Regions from separate parts of the Clostridium sp. LIBA-8841 genome, predicted to be linked through region 1. Evidence: a T-box and tRNA genes for the amino acid it is inferred to sense, from the RefSeq annotation. Region 1 holds a T-box; the other regions hold tRNA genes.
The links. The T-box of region 1 lies ahead of pheS (phenylalanine--tRNA ligase subunit alpha). A T-box ahead of a tRNA ligase gene usually reads a tRNA of that ligase, here a tRNA-Phe.
Positions count from the first base shown of each region.

Region 2: it encodes a tRNA-Phe, which carries the amino acid that the T-box ahead of pheS (phenylalanine--tRNA ligase subunit alpha) is inferred to sense. The anticodon was not compared.
Region 3: it encodes a tRNA-Phe, which carries the amino acid that the T-box ahead of pheS (phenylalanine--tRNA ligase subunit alpha) is inferred to sense. The anticodon was not compared.

Region 1 is NZ_CM173488.1:2,953,498-2,959,545, reverse strand. Features, by position in the region: gene AC2A4K_RS12920 (TrkH family potassium uptake protein) at 1-220, shown strand, start outside; gene AC2A4K_RS12915 (potassium channel family protein) at 239-904, shown strand; gene AC2A4K_RS12910 (TrmH family RNA methyltransferase) at 931-1,704, shown strand; T-box leader at 1,945-2,171, shown strand; gene pheS (phenylalanine--tRNA ligase subunit alpha) at 2,462-3,481, shown strand; gene pheT (phenylalanine--tRNA ligase subunit beta) at 3,505-5,886, shown strand; gene AC2A4K_RS12895 (cell division protein ZapA) at 5,967-6,048, shown strand, end outside.
Region 2 is NZ_CM173488.1:397,699-403,746, reverse strand. Features, by position in the region: gene AC2A4K_RS01735 (ABC transporter ATP-binding protein) at 1-63, opposite strand, end outside; gene AC2A4K_RS01730 (ABC transporter permease) at 81-902, opposite strand; gene AC2A4K_RS01725 (peptidylprolyl isomerase) at 1,135-1,881, opposite strand; gene AC2A4K_RS01720 (peroxiredoxin) at 2,162-2,629, shown strand; tRNA gene AC2A4K_RS01715 (tRNA-Phe) at 2,748-2,823, opposite strand; rRNA gene rrf (5S ribosomal RNA) at 2,835-2,952, opposite strand; rRNA gene AC2A4K_RS01705 (23S ribosomal RNA) at 3,007-5,910, opposite strand.
Region 3 is NZ_CM173488.1:310,046-316,093, reverse strand. Features, by position in the region: gene AC2A4K_RS01370 (metal-sensing transcriptional repressor) at 555-824, opposite strand; gene AC2A4K_RS01365 (hypothetical protein) at 1,029-1,607, shown strand; gene AC2A4K_RS01360 (LbetaH domain-containing protein) at 1,741-2,370, opposite strand; tRNA gene AC2A4K_RS01355 (tRNA-Phe) at 2,792-2,867, opposite strand; rRNA gene rrf (5S ribosomal RNA) at 2,879-2,996, opposite strand; rRNA gene AC2A4K_RS01345 (23S ribosomal RNA) at 3,051-5,955, opposite strand.

The DNA of each region.
Region 1 (6,048 bases):
ATTCTCACTAGAATATATACTGTATGAAGTTACATCCGCATTTGCAACAGTTGGTTTAACATTGGGGATGACTCCATACCTTTCAGCAATAGGAAAAATAATAATAATGATAACTATGTATTTGGGAAGAGTGGGTCCTATGACTGTAGTTCTAGCTTTAACTAATAGAAGGAAACCTAGTGCATACAAATACCCAGAAGACAAAATATTAATAGGATAAGTTAGGAGTGTAAGGCTTATGTCAAGTAAACAATTCGTTATTATAGGATTAGGAAGATTTGGATCATCAGTAGCTAAGACTTTGTATGCTTTAGGTCATGATGTTTTAGCAATTGATTCTAATGAAGATTTAGTTCAAGAAATATCAGATAGTGTAACTCATGCAGTTCAAATGGATGCAACAGATGAAAATGCTTTAAGAACTTTAGGATTAAGAAACTTTGACGTTGCAGTTGTTACTATAGGAGCTAACATACAAGCTAGTGTTATGGCAACATTACTTGTTAAAGAAATGGGAATAAAATATATTATAGCTAAAGGTAATAGTGACTTACATGCTAAGGTTTTATATAAAATAGGAGCAGACAGAGTAATTTTACCTGAAAAAGATATGGGTGTTAGGGTAGCTCATAACTTAGTTTCTTCAAGTATTTTAGATTATATAGAACTATCACCAGACTATTCTATAATTGAAATAGAAAGTCCAAAAGAGTGGTATGGAAAGTCTATGAAAGAATTAAGTTTAAGAAGTAAATACGGAATAAACGTAATGGCTATTAAGAGACAAAATGAAGTTAATATATCTCCAGATGCAGATGATGTTATTAATAAGGACGATATAGTTGTGGCTATAGGTTCAGCAGAGGACTTAACAAAATTAGAAGGAAAGATATTTAAACATTAATGTCTTTTAGGAAAGGATTATTTGCTTTGTTAGAAATAGAAAGTAAAAATAATAACTTATTTAAAGAGATAAAAAAATTAAAAGAAAAGAAGCATAGAATAAAAAGTAATAAATATCTTATTGAAGGTCTAAGATTTGTAGAAGAAGCTATTAAAAGTAAGGTATCCATAGATTCAATAATATTTACAGAAGGTTTTAAAGAAAAAAATCCAGAGTTTTTCCTAAAGATTAATCAGGATATAAGACTTATACAAATGAATGAGGCTCTTTTAAAACAACTTTGTTCAACAGAAAATCCACAAGGAGTTGTTGGTGTTGTAAACATGCAAAACAAGGAATTAAAAAGTGGGGAGCTTGTTGTTTTAGTAGATAAAGTTCAAGACCCAGGAAACATGGGAACAATTATAAGAACAGCTCATGCAGCAGGGGCAGCTGGAATAGTTATGACTAAAGGTACTGTTGATATATATAATGATAAAACATTAAGATCAACAATGGGTTCAATCTTTTATATTCCAGTTGTTGAGGATGATTCTTTAGAATATGTAAAATCATTAAAAAAGAATGGATATAGACTCGTGGTAAGTTCTCTTCAAGGGAAAAATAATTTCTTTGAGGAAAATCTACAAGGAAAGATTATGATTGCTGTTGGCAATGAGGGAAATGGTGTTAGTGATGAGGTATATGAAATTGCTGATATAAAGGTTAAAATTCCTATGCCAGGTGAGGCAGAATCACTAAATGTAGCTGTAGCTACTTCTGTAATGATATATGAAAAAATAAGACAATCATTTAAATAATTAGCTCTATTTTAGAGGAGGATTTTATTTTTAGTTAGCCATTTAGATTTAGCTAAAGATAAACACTAGTTTAAGAGATAGCTAAGTAATTAAAGTTAAATTAAGAGGAATATAATTCCTCTTAATTTTTTTTAGGCTTTAGTTGTTATTTTAGGAAATATGAATCATAAAAGGTTAAAATATAATAAATACCTTGATTATGCATACTATTATATGTATAATATACTTTGAATTGAATAGATAAAAACATTGATAGAGAGAGTAGATGTAGTAATTTCTTTTCAGGGAAAAAATGCCAAAGACTGAAAGCATTTTAAGAAAGCTATATTGAAGTTCACTCTGGAGTTCTAACTGTGAAATTTAAAGTAGTAGTTAGCGGCATAGTCGTTATTTTAAATTAAGTGAGTACTAATTTATTTTAGTGCTAATTAGGGTGGTACCACGGATATGAATACCCCGTCCCTTGTGTTTATAGGGATGGGGTTTATTTTATTTTCTTGGAATTGTGTCAATACTAGGAAAGTGATAATAAAAGAGCCATATAACCTTACAACACTTAAAATAAGGGCTAATTTAATAAAAGAAGATTTTTATATTTAGATAAAACATACTTTAATTCAGTAGAGGTTTTTAATTATATTGAATTCGGGTTTACTTTATCTAGGCAAATAGAAAGTTTAATAGGAATATTAAAGTTTCTAAGAGCTTTAAGATAAAATCTAATATATTAAGTATATATCAGGAAAGGAGAATGAAAATGCAAGATAAGTTAAATCAAATTAAAGAATTAGCTTTAGTGGAAATTAAAGAAGCTAAAGATAGTTCTACTATTGAAGCAATAAGAGTTAAATATCTTGGTAAAAAGGGAGAGCTTACAACTATATTAAGAGGAATGGGAGCTCTATCTAAAGAGGAGAGACCAGTAGTTGGTAAATTAGCTAATGAAGTAAGAGAGGCTTTAGAAGTTGAGTTAGAAGCTGTAATAAAAGCTGTTAAAGAAGCTGAGAAACAAGAAAAGTTAAAAAATGAAGTAATAGATATTTCAATGCCTGGAAAGAAACAAACAATAGGAAAGAAACATCCATTAGAGCAAACTTTAGATGAAATGAAGAAAATATTTGTTTCAATGGGATTTGCTATAGAGGATGGTCCAGAAGTTGAGAAAGATTACTACAACTTCGAGGCTTTAAATATTCCTAAAAATCACCCAGCTAGAAGTGAGCAAGATACATTCTACATAAATGATAATGTAGTTTTAAGAACTCAAACTTCTCCAGTTCAAGCTAGAGTTATGGAAAAACAAGAACCACCAATAAAAATGATATCACCTGGTAAAGTGTTCAGATCAGATGCAGTTGATGCTACACACTCACCAATATTCTATCAAATGGAAGGTCTTGTTATAGATAAAGATGTAACTTTCGCAGATCTTAAAGGAACTTTAGAATTATTTGCTAAAAAGATGTTTGGTGATAAGGTTAAAACTAAGTTTAGACCACACCATTTCCCATTCACTGAGCCATCAGCTGAAATGGATGCTACATGCTTTGTGTGTAACGGAAAAGGATGTAAAGTATGTAAAGGAGAAGGTTGGATAGAAATACTAGGTTGTGGTATGGTTCACCCTCAAGTTTTAAGAAACTGTGGAATAGATCCAGAAGTTTATAGTGGATTTGCTTTCGGTTTTGGTGTAGACAGAATGGTTATGCTTAAGTATGGAATAGATGACATAAGATTATTATACGAAAGTGATATGAGATTCTTAAATCAATTCTAGTTTTAAAATAGGAGGTAAAAAAGATGAAAGTACCATTTAATTGGCTTAAAGATTACGTTGATATAGATATGACAGCAGAAGAGTTAGGCGATGCTTTAACTTTATCAGGATCAAAAGTAGAAGAGGTCGTAACTGCTGGAGCAGAAATAGAAAATATAGTTACTTGTCAAATAGATAAGATAGAACAGCATCCAGATGCTGAAAAACTTAAAATTTGTCAAGTAAACATAGGGTCAGAAATGATTCAAATAGTAACAGCTGCAGATAATATGAAAGAACATGATAAAGTTCCAGTAGCTTTACATGGTGCAATATTAGCTGATGGAAGCAAAATCAAAAAAGGTAAATTAAGAGGAGAAGTTTCTAACGGAATGTTCTGTTCAGAAGAAGAACTAGGAATCGCTGACGGAAAAGAAGTTATAGGACTTATGATTTTACCAGAGGATGCTCCAATAGGAGTTTGCATAAAAGAATATTTAGGACTTAATAAACAAGTTCTAGATTTCGAAATAACTTCAAATAGACCTGATTGTTTAAGTGTTCTTGGAATGGCTAGAGAAACAGCTGCAACAACAAGAAAAACTTATAGAATGCCAAATACTAAGTTTGAAGTTAAATGTGATAAAAACATAAATGATGAAATAAAAGTTACAGTTAATGATGAACTTTGTAACAGATATATGGCTAGAGGAGTTAAGAACGTAAAAGTAGCCCCATCACCAACTTGGATGCAAGAAAGATTATTAGATGCTGGTGTAAGACCAATAAATAACATAGTTGATATTACTAACTTTGTTATGTTAGAGCTTGGCCAACCAATGCACGCTTTTGATAGAAGAGAATTAAAAGCTTCTCACATAGTAGTTGAAAGAGCTAAAGATGGAGAAAAATTCACAACTTTAGATGAGGTTGAAAGAGAATTAACTTCAGATGTTCTTTGCATAAAAGATGGAGAAGAAATCGTTGCTTTAGCTGGTATCATGGGTGGATTAAACTCAGGTGTTAAAGATGATACTACTGAAATAGTATTTGAATCAGCTAACTTTGATGGAACTAATATAAGAGTTAATTCTAAAAATTTAGGATTAAGAACTGAAAGTTCATCAAGATTTGAAAAAGACATAGATCCAAACTTAGCAGTTTTAGCTTTAGACAGAGCATGTGCTTTAGTTGAAGAATTAGGCTGTGGAGAAGTTATGGAAGGAACTATAGATGTCTATAACAAAGTTAAAGAGGAAAAGACTCTTGAAGTAAGTGCTAGCTGGATAAATAAATTCTTAGGAACTTCATTAGAAACAGAAGAAATGAAAAAATGTTTAGACAGCGTAGATTTAAAAACTACTATAAATGGAGATACATTAAAAATCTTAGTGCCTACATTTAGAATAGATGTTGATATAAGAGAAGATGTTGCTGAAGAAGTTGCAAGAATTTATGGATATAATAATATTCCAACTACATTAATATCAACTAGTACAGAAAAAGAAGCTAAGGACAAAAAACAATTATTAGATGAAAAAGTTATAGATGCAATGTTAGCATCAGGGTTAAACCAATCTATAAGTTATTCATTTGTAAGTCCAAAGGTATTTGATAAAATATGCTTACCAGAAGATAGTGAACTTAGAAATGTTGTTAAGATAAAGAATCCACTAGGAGAAGATTATAGTGTAATGAGAACTTCAACACTTCCTTCAATGATGGAGTCTTTAGCTAGAAACGCCTCAAGAAGTAATGATGTAGTTAGATTATTTGAGATAGGTAAAACTTATACTCCAAATGCAGATGAAAATGAATTACCAACTGAAAGAAACATATTAACAATCGGTATATATGGACAATGCGATTATTTCGACTTAAAAGGAATAGTTGAAAACTTACTAGATACATTAGGACTTAAGAGTGCATCATTCAAGAGAATGAGTGAAAATCCAAGCTACCATCCAGGAAAAACTGCTGAATTAGTTTTAGGAAGAACTTCACTAGGAGTTTTAGGAGAAATTCATCCAGATGTTAATGAAAACTATGGAATAGATGTTCCTTGTTATGTAGCGGAATTAGATTTAGATGCTATGTACAATTTCTCAAAAACTGAAAAAGCTTATAAGCCATTACCTAAGTATCCGGCAATAACTAGAGATATAGCTTTACTTGTTGATGATGCTGTTTTAGTTCAAGAAATTGAAGAGACTATAAGAAAAGCTGGTGGTCAAGTAGTTGAAAAGGTTGAGTTATTTGACGTTTACAAGGGAGCTCAAATACCAGAAGGTAAGAAGAGTATTGCTTACGCTATAGCTTATAGAGACCCTAGCAAAACTTTAAAAGATAAAGATATAAATAAAGTTCATGATAAAATATTAAGATCTTTAGAATATAAGTTAGGAGCTCAATTAAGAGAGCAATAATAGTTTTAAATATGTTATGTATATGTTAAAATGTACATAACATATTTTTTATTATGGAAGTAAGAGGTGTTTAAGGAAATATGGCGACTGTTACGGTAACAATAAACGGCGTTGAATATAATTTAAAAGGCCATGAAGATGGAACATATTTAAAAAAAGTAG
Region 2 (6,048 bases), 1.3 Mb from region 1:
AGCTCTCTTTTGATATAATTTATATTTTTTAGTTAAGTTTCTAACTCTTATAGCAACAGACATATTCTGTACCTCTCTTTTTATAAAACATCATCAAATTCTGGTCTAAATTTATTGAATACTTTAGAACCAAATATGAATAATATTATTGTTACTATCCAGAAATAAACTCCATATTTTATACCAACTGTATGTGTTCCTAAATATGCGTCTCTAAATAAAACCGCTAAATAATATAAAGGGTTTAATTTTAATATTGTTTCAATCCAAGGCATACTTCTAGCTACAGGCAATGATCCTGCTTGCCACATAACTGGACACATCCAGAATAAAAATTGCATAAATACAGATATTCCATGTAGTATATCAATTGACATTACTACCCATGCAGATAATAATCTTGATAACGCTGCTAAGAATATTATTGTTATTACAATAGCATAAATTAATTTAGGTATATTTATTAATCCTAAATCACCATTAGCTGCAAATATTATAAAGCTTATTACTAATAAAACTAAAAATGTGTAAAAACTAATTGCTATTCTTATAGTAGGTAATATTTCTACAGGGAATTTAACCTTTTTAACCAAAAAGGAGTTAACCCTTATTGAACTCGCTCCTGCCACAATTACGTCAGAAATAAATATCCATGGTATGTATGCTGAAACTAGCCAAACTAAGTAGCTTACTTCTACATTCTGAACTCTTTGCTTCAATCCAGTTGAAAATATCATCCAGAAAACAGTTATCATAGCTAATGGTCTTATTATAGCCCAAGCCATTCCTAACTTAGAGCCAGCAAACTCTTTTTTAAATTCTTTCTTGGATATGCTAAATATCATTCTCCAATGAGAAAAAATACTTTTCTCAATCTCAAGCCAATCCTTCAAGTTGTTCACCTCTGCTTATTATCTATTTTTTTGTAAAATAACTAAACCTAATTATACCACAAATACTTGAAAAAGATTTATACATTTATCTTACAAAGTAGTAAAATCTACTTATTATTTAATATACTCTCTTAAGTATTAACCTTTATAGATTTAACTACACATAAAAACAATAAAAAAAGAGTTAGATATAGGATAAAAAATCCCATATTTAACCCTTTTAAAAGAATTTAAATTAGAATTAAGCTAATTTAACACCGTACTTTTCTCTTAATTCTTTTATTAATTCTAAGTATTTCTTTTGTTGTCTTTCTTGAATTAACATGTTAACAACTTGATCTTTAACATCTTCAAAAGCTTTTGTTTTAGCTTCTGTTTTGTCTTCTACTTTTATTAAGTGATATCCAAATTGAGTTTTAACTGGAGCACTAACTACACCTAATTCTAGGTTGAATGCAGCCTCTTCGAATTCAGGAACCATCATTCCTTTTGAGAATGAACCTAAGTTACCACCTTGTTCTTTTGAAGGACAACTTGAATATTTGTTTGCAGCATCTTCAAAAGTAACTGCTCCTGAAGCTATTTCTTCTTCTACTTTCTTAGCTTCTTCTTCTGATTCAACTAATATATGCTTAGCTGTTACAGTTTCTAACTCAACAAAGTTATCTTTATGATCTTCATAGTAAGCCTTTGCTTCCTCATCAGTTACAGTAACTTGTGATAAAGTTTTTTGCATAACCATTTGAGCTAATAATTCTTTAGCAAATTTATTTAATTGATCTTTAAACTGTTCAGTTTTATCTAATCCAGTTTCTTTTGCAAATTCAGACATTAATTCAAATGCTATAGCTTGCTCTAAAACTTGTCTTCTACCTTCTTCACTAGCAAGCATAGCTTGTTGTTGAGCTGGGTATCTTGCTATTATCTCATCTATATAGTCTGAAGTTATTTCTGTATTTCCAACTGTTGCTAAAACTTTCTTTTCCATATATATTATCTCCTTTGCAATTAAAGTTTTATTTTCCTATACTTCATATATTAACATACATTTTATGAATTACAAAGGAATTCTGAGTATTTTTATAATCTATAAAATAACTTTGGATTTTAATACAATATGTTTAAAAATTATGTATTTATTACTTTTTAAGTTTAACAATCGTAGTTAAAATCAGATAAATTAATATTATAAATAGTTTAAAAAACCAATTTATTGATAATAAATAATAATTATTATATAATATAAACAATTAAAAGGAGGGATTCTTATGTCAATTGAAATAAATAAATTAGCTCCAGACTTTAAACTTATGGGTTCTGATGAAAAAGAGCATTCTCTAAGCGATTATAAAGGAAAAAACATAGTTTTATACTTCTATCCTAAAGATAATACGGCTGGTTGTACTACTGAAGCCTGCGATTTCAGAGATAATATACAAAACTTTAATGATCTAAATACAATTATTCTTGGAGTTTCTAGAGACTCTCTAGCATCTCATGATAAATTTATTACTAAATTATCACTTCCATTTGTATTACTTAGTGATCCTGATGAAACTGTATGTAAATTATATGATGTAATAAAAGAAAAAAATATGTATGGGAAAAAATATATGGGCATAGAAAGAAGTACCTTTATAATTGATAAAGAAGGTATATTAGTACAAGATTTTAGAAAAGTTAGAGTTAAAGGACACATAGATAAGGTATTAGAGACTTTAAAAAATTTAGATTAAAACAAAAAATGGTCTATAAATAGACCATTTTTTTAATATTTATAATATATAATATTAAAATCTACATAATAGTTTACTATATCTATAAAAAAAGCTTAGTGAATTTTCACTAAGCTTTTGGTGGCTCGAGCAGGAATCGAACCAGCGACACGAGGATTTTCAGTCCTCTGCTCTACCGACTGAGCTATCGAGCCATAAAATAAAAACCTGGCGACCACCTACTCTCCCACACAGTCTCCCGTGCAGTACCATTGGCTTCTAAAGGCTTAACCGTCGTGTTCGGAATGGGAACGGGTGTTACCCTAAAGAACATCATCACCAGATGTTTTAGAAAGATTTTTGTTCTTTCAAAATTGCACATATTTAATTTACTATATTTGGTCAAGCCCTCGATCTATTAGTATCGGTCAGCTGAACATGTTACCATGCTTACACCCCCGACCTATCAACCTTGTGTTCTTCAAGGGATCTTACTAGCTTACGCTATGGGAAATCTCATCTTGAGGTTGGCTTCACGCTTAGATGCTTTCAGCGTTTATCCATTCCCGACTTAGCTACCCAGCTGTGCTCTTGGCAGAACAACTGGTACACCAGAGGTCAGTCCATCCCGGTCCTCTCGTACTAAGGACAGCTCCTCTCAAATTTCCTACGCCCGCGACGGATAGGGACCGAACTGTCTCACGACGTTCTGAACCCAGCTCGCGTGCCGCTTTAATGGGCGAACAGCCCAACCCTTGGGACCTACTTCAGCCCCAGGATGCGACGAGCCGACATCGAGGTGCCAAACCTCCCCGTCGATGTGGACTCTTGGGGGAGATCAGCCTGTTATCCCCGAGGTAGCTTTTATCCGTTGAGCGATGGCCCTCCCACGAGGTACCACCGGATCACTAAGCCCGACTTTCGTCCCTGCTCCACTTGTGGGTGTCGCAGTCAGGCTCCCTTCTGCCTTTGCACTCTACGAACGATTTCCGACCGTTCTGAGGGAACCTTTGGGCGCCTCCGTTACTTTTTAGGAGGCGACCGCCCCAGTCAAACTGCCCACCTAACAATGTCCTGTGACCAGATTCATGGCCGCCAGTTAGAATTTCAGTACTGTCAGGGTGGTATCCCAAGGATGACTCCACCAAGGCTGACGCCCTGGTTTCCTAGTCTCCCACCTATCCTGTACAGACAATACCAAAACTCAATGCTAAGCTACAGTAAAGCTCTACGGGGTCTTTCCGTCCAATCGCGGGTAGCGAGCATCTTCACTCGCACTACAACTTCGCCGGATTTACAGTTGAGACAGTGCCCAAGTCATTACGCCATTCGTGCGGGTCAGAACTTACCTGACAAGGAATTTCGCTACCTTAGGACCGTTATAGTTACGGCCGCCGTTTACTGGGGCTTAAGTTCACACCTTCGCTTGCGCTAAGTGTTCCCCTTAACCTTCCAGCACCGGGCAGGCGTCAGCCCCTATACATCAGCTTACGCTTTAGCAGAGACCTGTGTTTTTGCTAAACAGTTGCTTGGGCCTATTCTCTGCGGCCTACTCTCGTAGGCACCCCTTCTCGCGAACTTACGGGGTCAATTTGCCGAGTTCCTTAACTGTAATTCTTCCGCCGGCCTTAGGATTCTCTCCTCACCTACCTGTGTCGGTTTGCGGTACGGGCACTACTTCTCTCTCTAGACGCTTTTCTTGGCAGCGTGGAATCATGTACTTCGGTTCCGTAGAACCTTCCCCATCACACCTCAGCATTATGAAAGCGGATTTGCCTACTTTCACTGCCTAAATGCTTAGACTAGCATCCAATAGCTAGCACACACTATCCTCCTGCGTCACGCCATCGATAATAACGATGGTAGTGGTACTGGAATATCAACCAGTTGTCCATCACCTACGCCTTTCGGCCTCGGCTTAGGTCCCGACTAACCCTCAGCGGACGAACCTTCCTGAGGAAACCTTAGGTTTTCGGCCTGTGGGATTCTCACCCACATCTCGCTACTGATGCCAACATTCTCACTCGTAACCAGTCCACCGCTCCTTACGGTACGACTTCAGCCCGGTTACGACGCTCTCCTACCGCTTGAACTAAGTTCAAGCCCGTAGCTTCGGTGGTAAGTTTAGCCCCGTTACATTTTCGGCGCAAGATCTCTCGACTAGTGAGCTATTACGCACTCTTTTAATGAGTGGCTGCTTCTAAGCCAACATCCTAGTTGTCTTAGAAATCTCACATCCTTTCCCACTTAACTTACACTTTGGGACCTTAGCTGACGATCTGGGCTGTTTCCCTTTTGACCACGGATCTTATCATTCGTAGTCTGACTGCCGAGCTCAAAGTATGTGGCATTCGGAGTTTGATAAGGTTCGGTAAGCGCTATGCCCCCTAGCCCATTCAGTGCTCTACCTCCACTACTCATACTCGACGCTAGCCCTAAAGCTATTTCGGAGAGAACCAGCTATCTCCGGGTTCGATTGGAATTTCTCCGCTATCCACAGCTCATCCCATGCTTTTTCAACAGCAACGTGGTTCGGTCCTCCACGAGGTTTTACCCTCGCTTCAACCTGGCCATGGATAGGTCACCCGGTTTCGGGTCTACGGCATGCAACTAGTCGCCCTATTCAGACTCGGTTTCCCTTCGGCTCCGTACCTTAAGTACTTAACCTTGCTACATACCGTAACTCGTTGGCTCGTTCTACAAAAAGCACCTCATCACCCTCATAAGGGGCTCTGAGCGGTTGTAGGCATACGGTTTCAGGTTCTATTTCACTCCCCTCCCGGGGTTCTTTTCACCTTTCCCTCACGGTACTGCTTCACTATCGGTCATCAGGTAGTATTTAGCCTTGGGAGGTGGTCCTCCCTGCTTCCCACAAGGTTTCACGTGTCTCGTGGTACTCTGGATCATAACTCGATTGTACTAGCTTTCACTTACAGGACTATTACCTTCTACGGTGGAGCTTTCCAGCTCTCCTCAGTTAGCCATTACTTCTCTTTATGTTATGTCCGCAACCCCGGAAACAAGTTTCCGGTTTGGGCTCTTTCCCTTTCGCTCGCCGCTACTAAGAAAATCGATTTTTCTTTCTCTTCCTCCAGGTACTTAGATGTTTCAGTTCCCTGGGTTACCTTCATTAAGCTATGTATTCACTTAACGATACATGGGGTTTCCCATGTGAGTTTCCTCATTCGGAGATCTTCGGATCTCAGGCTATGTGCGCCTACCCGAAGCTTATCGCAGCTTATCACGTCCTTCATCGGCTCCTGATGCCAAGGCATTCACCATACGCCCTTTGTAGCTTGACCTATATTAGTTATAGTTCTCATTTTACAAAGAATAGAAATTGGTTTGCCAATTTGGCTTGTTGTTTTCTATAAATTAAATTATGTGCAATTTTCAAAGAACAATTTTGAGAGATAGTCTCTCAAAATTAAACAGAGATA
Region 3 (6,048 bases), 1.2 Mb from region 1:
CTCAAAATATAATATTTTGAACCTCCAAAAACAATAGATTTAAATAACTTTATATTTTCTATAAACTTGTTTAAACCATTAGAATTTATGTACTTAATTTATTACTTAAATAATAGATTAACTATTTAAATTTATTCTAAATTCGCTTTAAGCTACTCAAAATACAAATTTTGAACCTCCAAAAACAACAGATTTAAATAATTTTATATTTCTATAGAATTATTTAAATCATTAGAATTTATACAATTACTTTATTACTTAAATAATAAATCACCTATTTAAATTTATTATTTATTCTAGATTCACTTTAAGCTGCTCAAAATACAAATTTTGAACCTCCAAAAACAACAGATTTAAATAATTTTATATTTTATATAGAATTAAATAAATCATTAGAATTTATGTACTTACTTTATTAATTATTTCAATTTACTGTTTATTCCAAATTCGCTTTAAGCTGCTCAAACCATATGTTTTGAACCTCCAAAAACAACAGATCCAAATAATTTTATATTTTATATAAAATTAAATACATCATTAGAATATTATTAAATTTATTTATCTATTAGCTTATTTAATACACTTAATATTTCTTCTATCTTTTCTTCTTTAGATTCATTATTTTCAAAAGCACCTTTAACACAGTTATGCATATGTTGCTGTAATATTAGTTTATTGGCTTTTTTTAATAATGCTTGAGAAGCCATTATTTGATTAGAAATATCAATACAGTACCTCTCATCCTCAATCATTTTAATTATTCCTTCTACCTGTCCCTTTGCAGTTTTTAAACATTGTAATGCTTTCTTCTTTTCTGTATTCATTTGCATCACTCCCTATATATTTCACATATGACACCCCCTCTGGGTGACTGTAATTATATAATACTCCTCCCATTTTCTTCTGTCAATATATTTTTGAACATTTTGTTAACTATATTAACATTTAATTAATATGCATACTTCTATTATAACCTCTAAAGTATGTTAAAATTGTCTTATAACCTAATAAGGAGATAATTTAAACTTATGACTAAATTGTTAATAATTCCATTCACTTTAATTATATTATTCTTATTAATATTTGCTTTTAATAAAAATTATAAATATAAAAATCTTCTACTTTTATTTGGAATAATCATTATTTTTTCTCTCTCAATAGTGCTTATAAAACACCCATTTTCTCAATCAAACATTTTAAAAAGAGAAGAATCAAGTAATAATTTAAACTCAGATCTACCTTTAGATAATAAGGGAAATTTAGATAACTCCCTTAATAATAAAAATATTGGAGATAACGATAAAATTAGAATAATAATTTCTGATACCGTAAAAAAAGAATTCGGAGAAAATTTTAAATATACAAAAGATTTAATTGAAAATGGTACAAATTCCTACACTATTTCTCTTTTATTTGATGATACTAATTATAATAAAGAGCAATGTATTAATTTTATAAAGACTTTGAGTAGTAATCTAAAAAGCTTTGTTAGTATAAACAGAATAGAAGTTTTCTTTACTAATAATTTAAAAATAAAATATTCCTTAAGTATAGATAATTTTAATAAAGAACAAGAAAATATAAAAATAAAAGAAGATTCATTTTAATTGAATCTTCTTTTTTTAAGCTATATTCTAGTTGAATATTGATTTTTAAATAATCACTAAGATATTATTACATTCCTATCTAAAAAACATGCGTAATCAAAAAAACATCTATTTTTATACTCTTTAAATATTATTAATAGACTAAGCTTCCTGTTTTTATATATCTGTTCTTTTCTATATTGTTATTTGCTAAAACTGTTGTATTAGCTTCAATATAAGCACACTCATTAATATTAACATTACTATCAATATTACTGTTCAAAGCTATAAAAGAATAATCTCCTATTTTCACATTATTTCCTAAAGAACACTTTTGTTTTAAAATAACATGTTTTCCAATATTCAAATTTCCAATACTAATCAAACCTGGATATATAACAGATCCTTCCCCTATATTGCTTTCATTAATATATTTAGTATCAGGGTGAATAATAGTAGCAAACTTTATCTTATTATTTAATTTCTTTTCAATCTCTTTTTTTAGTTCACAGTTATCTACTGCTATAATTGTGAATAACTCATTCTTACTCTCTAATCTTTTTAAAAAATAAAATTTATCTCTTTTTCTATTTTCAAAATAATCACACATCGAATCTAAAGAACCTAAAACATTATAACCATCAATAATTTCTTTTTCCTCATCATTTTTAAGACTTATAAAGCCTAATATATTCCATGTATCCCTATTTAAATTTATGCATTCAATTATTTTAACAATTTCTGTCCCTATATTTTCAGTCCCAATTATAACGATATCCTTCATTTAAACACCCCATCAATCATTTAGAATATTTCTATCATATTAAAACTATTTTATTGAACAACTTTTAATATTAATTTATTTATTAAAGAGTATTAAAAGTAATATTTATTTATTCATAACTAAAATTATTTTACAATTTATGTATATTAATTATATATTTGTCCATAATTAAAATATCCACGATTAATAAGTAGAAAATTTCTTAGTTTTGTAGTAATTAATGATACTTCCCCCATAATATCTTTAATCACTTCCCCTTTTGTTTGTACAAACTAAGAATCTACTTATTGTGGATTTTCTAATTAATAAGGACTATTTAGAAGATTTATTTACATAATAAACTTTCTAAATAGTCCTTTTATAGTTCAATAATATATAATTTTCAAAATAAAAAAAGCTTAGTGAAAATTCACTAAGCTTTTGGTGGCTCGAGCAGGAATCGAACCAGCGACACGAGGATTTTCAGTCCTCTGCTCTACCGACTGAGCTATCGAGCCATAAAATAAAAACCTGGCGACCACCTACTCTCCCACACAGTCTCCCGTGCAGTACCATTGGCTTCTAAAGGCTTAACCGTCGTGTTCGGAATGGGAACGGGTGTTACCCTAAAGAACATCATCACCAGATGTTTTAGAAAGATTTTTGTTCTTTCAAAATTGCACATATTTAATTTACTATATTTGGTCAAGCCCTCGATCTATTAGTATCGGTCAGCTGAACATGTTACCATGCTTACACCCCCGACCTATCAACCTTGTGTTCTTCAAGGGATCTTACTAGCTTACGCTATGGGAAATCTCATCTTGAGGTTGGCTTCACGCTTAGATGCTTTCAGCGTTTATCCATTCCCGACTTAGCTACCCAGCTGTGCTCTTGGCAGAACAACTGGTACACCAGAGGTCAGTCCATCCCGGTCCTCTCGTACTAAGGACAGCTCCTCTCAAATTTCCTACGCCCGCGACGGATAGGGACCGAACTGTCTCACGACGTTCTGAACCCAGCTCGCGTGCCGCTTTAATGGGCGAACAGCCCAACCCTTGGGACCTACTTCAGCCCCAGGATGCGACGAGCCGACATCGAGGTGCCAAACCTCCCCGTCGATGTGGACTCTTGGGGGAGATCAGCCTGTTATCCCCGAGGTAGCTTTTATCCGTTGAGCGATGGCCCTCCCACGAGGTACCACCGGATCACTAAGCCCGACTTTCGTCCCTGCTCCACTTGTGGGTGTCGCAGTCAGGCTCCCTTCTGCCTTTGCACTCTACGAACGATTTCCGACCGTTCTGAGGGAACCTTTGGGCGCCTCCGTTACTTTTTAGGAGGCGACCGCCCCAGTCAAACTGCCCACCTAACAATGTCCTGTGACCAGATTCATGGCCGCCAGTTAGAATTTCAGTACTGTCAGGGTGGTATCCCAAGGATGACTCCACCAAGGCTGACGCCCTGGTTTCCTAGTCTCCCACCTATCCTGTACAGACAATACCAAAACTCAATGCTAAGCTACAGTAAAGCTCTACGGGGTCTTTCCGTCCAATCGCGGGTAGCGAGCATCTTCACTCGCACTACAACTTCGCCGGATTTACAGTTGAGACAGTGCCCAAGTCATTACGCCATTCGTGCGGGTCAGAACTTACCTGACAAGGAATTTCGCTACCTTAGGACCGTTATAGTTACGGCCGCCGTTTACTGGGGCTTAAGTTCACACCTTCGCTTGCGCTAAGTGTTCCCCTTAACCTTCCAGCACCGGGCAGGCGTCAGCCCCTATACATCAGCTTACGCTTTAGCAGAGACCTGTGTTTTTGCTAAACAGTTGCTTGGGCCTATTCTCTGCGGCCTACTCTCGTAGGCACCCCTTCTCGCGAACTTACGGGGTCAATTTGCCGAGTTCCTTAACTGTAATTCTTCCGCCGGCCTTAGGATTCTCTCCTCACCTACCTGTGTCGGTTTGCGGTACGGGCACTACTTCTCTCTCTAGACGCTTTTCTTGGCAGCGTGGAATCATGTACTTCGGTTCCGTAGAACCTTCCCCATCACACCTCAGCATTATGAAAGCGGATTTGCCTACTTTCACTGCCTAAATGCTTAGACTAGCATCCAATAGCTAGCACACACTATCCTCCTGCGTCACGCCATCGATAATAACGATGGTAGTGGTACTGGAATATCAACCAGTTGTCCATCACCTACGCCTTTCGGCCTCGGCTTAGGTCCCGACTAACCCTCAGCGGACGAACCTTCCTGAGGAAACCTTAGGTTTTCGGCCTGTGGGATTCTCACCCACATCTCGCTACTGATGCCAACATTCTCACTCGTAACCAGTCCACCGCTCCTTACGGTACGACTTCAGCCCGGTTACGACGCTCTCCTACCGCTTGAACTAAGTTCAAGCCCGTAGCTTCGGTGGTAAGTTTAGCCCCGTTACATTTTCGGCGCAAGATCTCTCGACTAGTGAGCTATTACGCACTCTTTTAATGAGTGGCTGCTTCTAAGCCAACATCCTAGTTGTCTTAGAAATCTCACATCCTTTCCCACTTAACTTACACTTTGGGACCTTAGCTGACGATCTGGGCTGTTTCCCTTTTGACCACGGATCTTATCATTCGTAGTCTGACTGCCGAGCTCAAAGTATGTGGCATTCGGAGTTTGATAAGGTTCGGTAAGCGCTATGCCCCCTAGCCCATTCAGTGCTCTACCTCCACTACTCATACTCGACGCTAGCCCTAAAGCTATTTCGGAGAGAACCAGCTATCTCCGGGTTCGATTGGAATTTCTCCGCTATCCACAGCTCATCCCATGCTTTTTCAACAGCAACGTGGTTCGGTCCTCCACGAGGTTTTACCCTCGCTTCAACCTGGCCATGGATAGGTCACCCGGTTTCGGGTCTACGGCATGCAACTAGTCGCCCTATTCAGACTCGGTTTCCCTTCGGCTCCGTACCTTAAGTACTTAACCTTGCTACATACCGTAACTCGTTGGCTCGTTCTACAAAAAGCACCTCATCACCCTCATAAGGGGCTCTGAGCGGTTGTAGGCATACGGTTTCAGGTTCTATTTCACTCCCCTCCCGGGGTTCTTTTCACCTTTCCCTCACGGTACTGCTTCACTATCGGTCATCAGGTAGTATTTAGCCTTGGGAGGTGGTCCTCCCTGCTTCCCACAAGGTTTCACGTGTCTCGTGGTACTCTGGATCATAACTCGTGGTCTTCTCGTTTCACTTACAGGACTATTACCTTCTACGGTGGAGCTTTCCAGCTCTCTTCAGTTACAATAGCCTCCACTTTTATGTTATGTCCACAACCCCGGAAACAAGTTTCCGGTTTGGGCTCTTTCCCTTTCGCTCGCCGCTACTAAGAAAATCGATTTTTCTTTCTCTTCCTCCAGGTACTTAGATGTTTCAGTTCCCTGGGTTACCTTCATTAAGCTATGTATTCACTTAACGATACATGGGGTTTCCCATGTGAGTTTCCTCATTCGGAGATCTTCGGATCTCAGGCTATGTGCGCCTACCCGAAGCTTATCGCAGCTTATCACGTCCTTCATCGGCTCCTGATGCCAAGGCATTCACCATACGCCCTTTGTAGCTTGACCTATATTAGTTATAGTTCTCATTTTACAAAGAATAGAAATTGGTTTGCCAATTTGGCTTGTTGTTTTCTATAAATTAAATTATGTGCAATTTTC